3 regions of the Paenibacillus sp. FSL R5-0527 genome follow, and region 3 is predicted to be linked to each of the others. Evidence: riboswitches for the same ligand, from Rfam matches in the RefSeq annotation. Region 3 holds a riboswitch; each other region holds the start of a gene.
The links. Region 3 has a riboswitch for thiamine pyrophosphate ahead of NYE69_RS28685 (ECF transporter S component). Riboswitches for the same ligand answer to the same signal wherever they lie in the genome.

Region 1 (3,098 bases), 740 kb from region 3:
AAATTGGCCGCGGCGCAGCTGGTGCTGGTTCCGATTTGTATGCTGATTTACTATCCGTTCTTCCGGGCGCTGGACAAACAGCTCTTGAATAAAGAACGCGCAGCCGAGGAAAAAAATAAGCAAGAGGGGTCCGACGTAGCCACAGTAAGTCCGGTTTCCCTATAATAGTATTATAAAGAGGAACAAAACGAGAAACGGCGGCGATTTTCACCATCCGCCGTTTTTCGCCATTACGATAGCTGGAGCGATAGCCTATGATCAAACTTGGAATATCCGCAAACAAACGTTATTTCGTGCATGAGGACACGCCTTTTTTCTATTTGGCCGATACCGTCTGGAGCGCATTTACCAACATTACCCTGGAGGAATGGGCCTACTATCTGGATTACCGCAAGCAGCAAGGCTTTAATGTGCTGCAGATGAATTTGCTGCGGCAATGGGATGCCAGCGGCAGTGAGCTAAAGTATGAGCCTTTCGCCAGCGATGCGGACGGGAGCTACAACTTTTTCGAATTCAACGAATCCTATTTCGACAGGGCGGAAACGATGGTGCAAATGGCGGTAGACAGAGGTTTTGTCCCCGCGCTTGTCCTGTTATGGTGCAATTATATCCCGGACACCTGGGCTGCCAAGCTGCGGGAAGAGAAGAAAATGCCGCTGGAAGCGGTAGAGCCCTACGTCCGCTATGCCGTCAACCGGTTTTCTAAATATTACCCGATCTATGTGATCAGCGGAGATACCGACTTTCCTTCCGAACGCGCCAATCAATATTACTTGACCGCGCTGCGCACCGTAAAGCAGCATAGTCCGCAGTGTTTGACCACGCTGCATATTCAAGGCAGACTGGCGATGTTGCCCGATGAATTTTCCGGCAATCCCGATCTCGATTTCTATATGTACCAGTCCGGCCACAATTCGCAATTTCAAGCAACGGCGTATACGTTGGCCCAGGAATTTTACAATAAGCCTGAGACCCGGCCGGTCATCAATTCCGAACCCTGCTATGAACAGATGGGTTACAGCCGGCGGGTTTACGGCCGCTTTACCCGGGCCGATGTCCGCAAAGCCGCCTGGCAAAGCCTGCTTTCCGGGGCCGCAGCGGGTGTGACTTACGGAGCGCACGGGATCTGGAGCTGGCATCAAAAAGGCCGGCGCTTCGGCGTGACCGGCGAAGGCTTCGACAGCCCTTATGATTGGCGGTCCGCGCTAAAATTTGAAGGAGCCTGGGATTACGGGTTTGCCAAACGGCTGTTTGAGCTATACGGCTTGGCCGATCTGCGCCCCTGGAATATTGCGCTGAAGAACACGGAGGAAATCCGCGCGGCCGCCACCGCCGACTTCGGCAAGATGGCCGTTTATGTGCCGGTCAACACCGTGCTGAAGCTGGATGCCGACCTTGGCGGCTACGAATTTACGCTTATCGACCTGGAGCACCGGCGGTTCGCGGTCCCTCAGGTTACCGTCCGCGAGAACATCACGATCCTTGAAATGCACGATTTCGAAGCGGATGTTTTGTTGATCGGCAGCAAAAAATAACTTTCTCCGCACACTAGCGATTGTAATTTTATGGATAACCATGTATATTAATTTATGAATAATCGCATATGGAATCGACACTAGGGGTGCCGCAAGGCTGAGACGAATGCAAATTCGGACCCTTTGAACCTGAACTGGTTAATACCTGCGTAGGGAAGTGGAGAGTTAAGAACGGAATTATGTCTGATGTGGCTTATTTTCCGTTATTGTTCTTAGCCGCCCTCCTGAAGGAGAGCGGTTTTTTGGCGTTTATTTTGGCTAGCCACCAAAAACGGCGCTTGGCAAAACCATCGAATAGTCAGAAACCAGGGCTGCCCAAGAAACTCGAGCTCCTGAAAAAATAAGGACACAAAATGGCCTTAGTCCGATGATATCTGTTCATTTAGGAGAAATAGAGTAAATTTATGCCGCTAACGGAGATGAACAGGCTTGGATTCCCGAAATAAGTACATAAAGAGCCGCTATTTTGAAGGCCGACGCTGCCGGTCGTTCCGGCAATCGGCCGTCAAGCAGCGATTTCTAGGTTAAGCCTTTATTTTTAGCATTGATTAATGGAACTAGGAGTGATATCCGCATGATGAACCGTCACCCAGCTTATGCTGCGCCTGAACTTCATCTTATATCGGCCGAGGGAATCGAGAGCCATGAGCTGCTGTGCGTTGCGGAGGCTGTTCTTCCTTTCGTCGATTATATTCATTTGCGCGAGAAACAGCTTTCGGCCAAAAAGCAGTTCGAGCTGGTGAAGCTGCTGCGCCAAGCGGGAGTGCCACTGGAAAAAATCGTCATCAACGACCGCCTGGATGTTGCGCTGGCCGCGGGAGCGGCAAATATTCAACTGGCGGGTCACAGTCTTCCGGCAGCTTCCGTACGCTCTCTTGCCCAAGGAATGCGAATCGGATGTTCCGTGCATTCTGCCGAAGCAGCAGCTCAGGCCGCGAGTGAGGGAGCGGATTACTGTCTTTTTGGCCATGTCTATGATTCATCCAGCAAACCCGGCCTTCCCGGGCGAGGGCTAAACATGCTGGCCGAGGTCTGCGCTCGCTGCCCGGTTCCGGTCATTGCCATCGGAGGAATACGGCCGGATAATGCGGGGGATGTCATCCGAAACGGTGCGCAAGGCATTGCCGTCCTGTCCGGCCTCCACTCTCCGCGGACCCAGCGGCAGAGGCCAAATCCTATCGTGACGCCATCCATGCCGCGCGGCCCTGAGAGGAGGTGAAAATGTTGCAGGTACATCTAAATGGCAAAGACACCCTGCTGAAAGAAGATTGCGTTACGGTGGACGATTTATTGGCTGACAGCCCGTGGAATAAGGAAAGAATTTTGGTTGAACTGAACGGGACGGTTGTCCGAAAAGAGGCGTATGCCAGTACCCGATTGGCCGAGGGGGATCGCATCGAGCTTGTACATTTTGTAGGAGGAGGCTGATAAGCATGGAAGATGTATTTCACATTGGCGGCAAGGCGTTGTCCAGCCGATTATTTATCGGAACCGGCAAATATAACCGCAATGCGCTGATTCCCGAAGTGATCGCAAGGTCGGGAGCGGAAGTGATTACCGTAG
Region 2 (3,098 bases), 1.3 Mb from region 3:
CACCCGCCGGCGGCGGAGGCTTCCCGCTCGCTGACCGCCGCGTGGCCTTTCAGCGAGTGCGGGTGCAGCTTGGCCAGCTCGTCGAGGAAGGCGATCTGGAAGCTGCCGGGCCCGGCGGACGCAGTGCGCTCCGCGGCGCGGGACGCGGCGGCGCCGTAGAATGCCAGCCCGGCGGTGCCGGCCAGCAGCACGTCGCGTTCCACCGCGGCGAAGGCCCCAAGCACCGACGTGAGCAGGCAGCCCGTGCCGGTCACCTGCGTCAACAGCGCGTCCCCGCCGCTGACGGCCCGGCACAGCTTCCCGTCGGTGATCACGTCCTCGCGTCCGGTGACGGCAACGACGGTGTTTAGCTTCCGCGCCGCCCGCACGGCCAGCTCCGCCTGATCCCCGCCGCTGCTCTCCCCGGCGTCCACGCCCTTGATGTCGCGGCTTTCCCCGAGCAGGTGGGCGATTTCCGCCGCGTTCCCCCTTAGTAGCGACACTTTGACCTCGCGCAGGATGCGCAGCGCCGATTCCGTGCGGAAGCGCGTCGCTCCCGCCCCGACCGGGTCCAGCAGCACCGGAACTCCATGGGCGTTCGCCGACGACCCGGCGATGATCATCGCCTCGACCTGGGCGGCGGACAGCGTTCCCAGGTTCAGCACGAGGGCGCCGGCGATCTTGGCCATATCGGCGGCTTCCTCCGGCGCGTAAGCCATCACCGGGGATGCGCCAAGCGCGTACAGGCCGTTGGCCGTAAAATTGGTTACGACGACGTTGGTCATATTGTGCACGAGCGGTTTCGCGTTCTGCACTTTTGTAAGCAAAGCGGATAATTCTTTTTCCAATATGCTCATTTGTAGTTCGCCCCCTTCGTTAATGCGCCCGCGACAACGGGTCATCGCTCCGCCGGCCCGTTTGAACCGGCCATTCCTCCAGCTTGTAGGCCATGTCCCAGAACAGGTACTCCAGCTGGCAGCTTTGCATGAAATGCTCCTCCATCCTCCGCCGTTCCGCTTCCGCCGCGGTTTCCGCCCATTGGTCGAGAACGTCCCGGAACCGCTGCGTCACGTCCGTCACCCGGCTGCCGTAAAACTGGATCCAATCGTGAAAAGGATGTTCCGGCACCGGCCTCACTTCCGCCAGCAGCTTGCGGCCGATTTCCAGATACGTCCAGGGGCAGGGCAGCAGCACGGCCAAGATTTCGCCCAAACTGCCTTCATGCGCCACCGTCAGCATGTGGCGGATGTAATGATGCGCGGACAGCGCCAAGGGGAAACCCTGCAGATCTTCAAAACGGACCCCTGCGACAGCGCAAAAATTTTGGTGCGGATGGATTTCACTGTTCAAAATAAAAGAGATCTGCTCGTTGAACAGGGCGATATCGCCGCGGCTTTCGCACTTCGATATGGCGATCCCGTAGATCCGCATGTACGCGTTCAAATACTCGTAATCCTGTTTGACGTAATGAATCAATTGCTCTTTCTGCAGATTGCCGTCGGCGATTCCCCGCACAAAAGGATGCTCAAAAATCGCTTCAAAAACCTCGTCCGCCCGCTGGCGCAGCATTTGCGTAAAACTCATCGTCTCCACCTCCGATAAAATGTGAACTGCGATACAGGAGCATCCATCCGTAGGGGCGTGGGGGCTTAGGGGCGGGTGAGAGGCGGGCCGCTTACAAGACAGCAAAAAAGCCGCCCCGTAGAGGGAGCGGCTTGAACGCGCAAAACCTGTCGCATGATACTTGCGATAACGTGCGGACGGCGCGATACCGGCTCCACTTTCCTACGCTAGTACGAACTAGATCAGGTTCAAAGGGTCCAAGATACGCTCTTGTCTCAGCCGAATACGGCGCCCCTAGTGGAATTTCCTATTCGATTCACTATCACTACTTTACCTGGATCTTCCTGGAGTGTCAATCCGCGTTGAATGCTTGCCGGGCACCCCCGCCGCCTTAGCGGAACTCGAGCCGGACCGTTTTGATCTCATACGGCGAAATCTGCAGTTCGGCAGGACCCCGATTGAGTTCGCCGGCAGGGCGTTCCATCAGGTCGGTTTCCTGCCAGGAGACAAAAGTGAGATCGCTCTCCAGGCGAACCGTCCCCCGGCCGCCTTTATACTCGTGGAAGCGGACGATCAGAGCGTCGCCGTCCTCCGCTTTTTTGACCGCGTCGATCGCTGCTTCGCCGCTGCCGCTGACGCGCACGGCCCGCAGCAAGGAGAAATTGGATGCCGCCGCCTGACCGCGCGTAGCGTACACCGGCTGATTCAGGAGCGCGGCGGCCTGTACGGTTTCGCCTTCGGACCAATGCCCCTCATGCGGATACAGCGCATACGTGAACGTATGCTCCCCGCGATCAGCCTCCGGATCGGGGTAGGTCGCCGATTTCAGCAGCGACAGCCTGATCACATTGTCTTTAATGTCATGCCCGTATTTGCAGTCGTTCAGCAGGCTGACGCCGTAACCGTGCTCCGACAGATCCGCCCACTGATGCCCGACCGTTTCGAACCGGGCCAAATCCCAGGAGGTGTTCCAATGCGTCGGGCGTTTGACGTTGCCGAACTGGATGTCGTAGGTGGCCTCCGTCGCCCGTACATCCACCGGAAATGCGACCTTTAAAAGCTGCTGGCGCTCCTGCCAATCCACCTCCGTCCGGAACTCGATCCGCCGGTCACCCGAGTACAAGATCATCCGCTGGCTGATCGTGGAGTTCATATACCGCCAGGTAAAAGCGACTTCCGCCCGCAGCTTGCCGGCCGCAACCCGGCACTCCTTCAGATCTTCAACCTCGCGCATCTTCTCCTGATAAAAAATATCGATATCCCAAGCTTCAAACATTTTCGGCTTGTCTTCGAACACCTGGAAGACGTTGCCGCGTTCCCCCGGGGCGAGCACCTCGCGGCCGGCAGCCCGGTCGAACACCGAGGTCAACTGGCCATGTTCGTTCCAAGCGATCCGATACAGCGGAGTCTCGATGCCGTTCGGCAGCGCTTTAAACGGCGCTTCTATGGCCGCTTCGCTTCCCGCAGACGCTCCTTGCGAAGCGGTTGCCTCCTCCTTCCCGCCTTCAGAGCCGCGGCTTATCGTCATAAATCCCAACGGAGGAACGTTTTCCACC
Region 3 (3,098 bases):
GCGTGCGGCCCTCGGCAATGCGGCTGACGGACTGCCAAATCTGCTCGCGCCCTTCGGGATCGAGCAGCGCGGAAGGCTCGTCGAGCAGCAAAACCTCCGGATCGCCGAGCAGCACCGAAGCCAAAGCGAGCCGCTGCTTCATCCCTTGCGACAGGGCCTGGATCGGCATGTGCAGCTCGGGCAAACGCAGCCCGACGTCCTCCAGCACCGCCTCCATCCGGGCGGTCATTTCCGGCCGGGGGACCCCCAGGTTTTCCAGCGTAAAAGCCAGCTCCTCATCCACGAAAGGCATGCAAAACTGGGTATCGGGATCCTGAAACACATAGCCCCAGGAGCGGGGCAAACGCTGCGACGCACAGCGCATCGGAACCTCCACAAGCCGCGGGATAATCCCCGACAGCACCTGAAGAAGCGTGGATTTCCCGCTCCCGCTAGGGCCGAGCAGGAGCACTTTTTCCCCGCGAAAAGCCCGAAAGCTCAAATCCTTAAACACAAACCGCGTCTCCCCCGGAAATTTCAGCCTAAGATCGCAAACTTCAACGGCCGTTTCCATGGTTAATCATCCAGCGCCGCATAATCTTTGGGATCGACGGGGCGCAGCAGGGTGGTCACGCCCGTGGCCTCCACGGCTTTGGCCAGCCCGTAAGCGAAGTAACCGGCGATCAGCGCGGAGCTGACGGCCCGCATTGCGTATTTGGCGATCAGCAGCCAGGTTTCATAGTCCTGCACGTATCCGTAATAAATATCCGGAATGATGGAGCCGACCGCGGCCCCGATGCCGGCCAAAGCGGCGATGGAACCGGAAAATTTGCGGTACCGGAAAGCCGCGAATACGAGCTCCGCCCCCAAGCCTTGCAGCACACTGTACAGCACAAGCTGAACGCCCCATTCGCTGCCGAACAAAATTTCCACATGAGCCGCGGCCACTTCCGCGATCAGCGCCACCCCCGGCTTGCGGATCAGCAAAAATACGAGCGTCGGAGCCAGAAACCACATTCCGTAGACGATTTCATCGGCCTGCGGAAACAGCGGCGAGAACAAGTTATACACCGAGCTCCAGAAATGATAAACTACGCCAAGCACGACCGACACGAGCACGGTCACCAGCAGATCGCTCAGCTTCAGCCCGCGGCCGCTTTGTTTTGTTGCTGCTTCTTGCATGTTTTTCTCCCCTTTTCAAAAAATATATTTTTTTCGCAAACGACAAAAAACCGCCAGAATAAGCTCAGGCGGCGCTCAGGTCACGGGTATGGACGCAGGGTATATCCCGGACATTCGATTCTCTACGCTGGCATTATCCAGATCAGATTAACGGTCCGCAGCGGAATATGCTGCCATCTCAGCCTGATTCACTCAAGCCCCCGTATCGTATGCGATTGTCTTTAACATACACCAACCGTTTTCAAGCATCAAGAACAAATTTTAAACATTCAAGTTTCAATGCGCAGGAGAAACCGCTCTCATATTGATTTCGTCCCCGTTCTGTGTCAAGATAAGCGGAAGTGGCACATCAAGAGTAGGAGGTTGCTTTCTTGGCGGCAGCATGGATGAAGTGGATGACGGAATTGTCCTCCCGCAAATCGGTTTGCAGGCTGATGGGAAAGTTTTCCCATTCGGAAATCAGCCGGCTGATGATCCCTTTGTTCGCAAAATCGTACGCAATTCCACTGCATGAAGCGGAAAAAGAACTGCGGGAATACCGGACGCTCAACGAATTTTTCACCCGCAAATTAAAGCCGGGCATGCGTCCGGTTCATGCGGAGCAGGGCGGCATGGTCAGCCCCGTGGACGCGCTGATTACGTTTATGGGGGAAATCCGCTCCGGCACGATTCTAAACGTGAAAGGCCAGGATTACTCCGTTGAGGAACTGCTCAACCGTTCCCCGCGCATCGAATCGTATAAGCATGGCTATGCTTTTGTGTTATATTTGAGCCCGACCGATTACCATCGCATCCATGCCCCCGTCACCGGCAAAAAGCTGGAAAGCGAGCATATCGAAGGCCGGGTATATCCGGTTAACGACTTCGGCATGCGCCATATGAAAAAGGTGTTATGCCGGAACGAGCGGCTGATTACGTATATTTCCCATGAGCATGGAGAGGTGGCGCTCGTCAAAGTCGGGGCGATGAACGTCAGCAGCATCAAATATACCGACGAACGGGCGAAAAGCTGGAACCAGGGAGACGATCTCGCCTATTTCGAATTCGGCTCCACCGTGGTGCTGCTGACCGAAAGCGGGAGTTTTCAGCCGTTGCCCGGACTAGAGGCCGGACAGAAGGTGCGAATGGGCGAGTTGCTCGGCCGCTTTACGTCTCCGTCGCGCTGCTTAAACGCCTGACGGCGTCTTGCCGCTTCATGAATGGCTGAACCATACGGGAGAGAGATGGGAATAAGGCTGGGGATTGGACAAACCGGCGTGGCATTTCAAGCGGGTACCCGCGTCACCGGAAATCTAACGGTTGTGGCGGCCGTTAGAATAAATACGCAACTTGTCGGGTTTGATATGAGCAGCAATGTGAGTTATGCCGCTATTGTGAGGTTTCCCCACCGCCTGCGCAAAATAGCGGAACTTTTTGTCCTTATTTGGGGACCAAGCTCAGAACAAACACCTTTTGCCCGCGCCTGGCCCAAATCTTCGATCAGCGGATTTCCGACGGGCTTTTGCCGGTGTACTGCTTGAATTGGCGGCTGAAAAAGAAAATGTCCCGGTAGCCGAGCGCGTCGGCCACCTCGGTGACGTTCATGCCGGCGTGCAGCAGCAAGTGCTGGGCACGGTCGATCCGCGATTTGATGATGTACGATTGAACGGACATCCCGATGATTTCCTTGAACTTGATCGAGAAATAACGCGGGGACAACCCGGCCCGCGCCGCCAGATCCTGCACTTTGTGGGGCAAGCCCGGATGCTGGAGCACGTAGTTGGCTACCTCGTGGATCACTTCATGCAGCTGGTTGCTGACTTTTTTCTCCATCGGCACCTGGCGCTCCTCGCGCAGCAAATGAATGAGCAGCTGTTTGAGGATGAGCCGCGCCTCCTCTTCGGCGGCGTAAGCCTTCACCAGAAACAGGCGGACGTAGCGGGACAGCATGTATTCAA

Region 1: another riboswitch for thiamine pyrophosphate. It lies ahead of NYE69_RS25055 (thiamine phosphate synthase); the one in region 3 lies ahead of NYE69_RS28685 (ECF transporter S component).
Region 2: another riboswitch for thiamine pyrophosphate. It lies ahead of tenA (thiaminase II); the one in region 3 lies ahead of NYE69_RS28685 (ECF transporter S component).

What each region holds. Positions count from the first base shown of each region.
Region 1 covers NZ_JBBOYI010000001.1:5,633,325-5,636,422, forward strand. The annotation lists gene NYE69_RS25045 (PTS sugar transporter subunit IIC) at 1-165, shown strand, start outside; gene NYE69_RS25050 (apiosidase-like domain-containing protein) at 255-1,535, shown strand; TPP riboswitch at 1,608-1,708, shown strand; gene NYE69_RS25055 (thiamine phosphate synthase) at 2,110-2,754, shown strand; gene thiS (sulfur carrier protein ThiS) at 2,757-2,963, shown strand; gene NYE69_RS25065 (thiazole synthase) at 2,969-3,098, shown strand, end outside.
Region 2 covers NZ_JBBOYI010000001.1:5,108,236-5,111,333, forward strand. The annotation lists gene thiM (hydroxyethylthiazole kinase) at 1-836, opposite strand, end outside; gene tenA (thiaminase II) at 856-1,563, opposite strand; TPP riboswitch at 1,745-1,848, opposite strand; gene NYE69_RS22580 (alpha-mannosidase) at 1,934-3,098, opposite strand, start outside.
Region 3 covers NZ_JBBOYI010000001.1:6,376,294-6,379,391, forward strand. The annotation lists gene NYE69_RS28680 (ABC transporter ATP-binding protein) at 1-553, opposite strand, end outside; gene NYE69_RS28685 (ECF transporter S component) at 556-1,161, opposite strand; TPP riboswitch at 1,264-1,375, opposite strand; gene asd (archaetidylserine decarboxylase) at 1,533-2,339, shown strand; gene NYE69_RS28695 (helix-turn-helix domain-containing protein) at 2,641-3,098, opposite strand, start outside.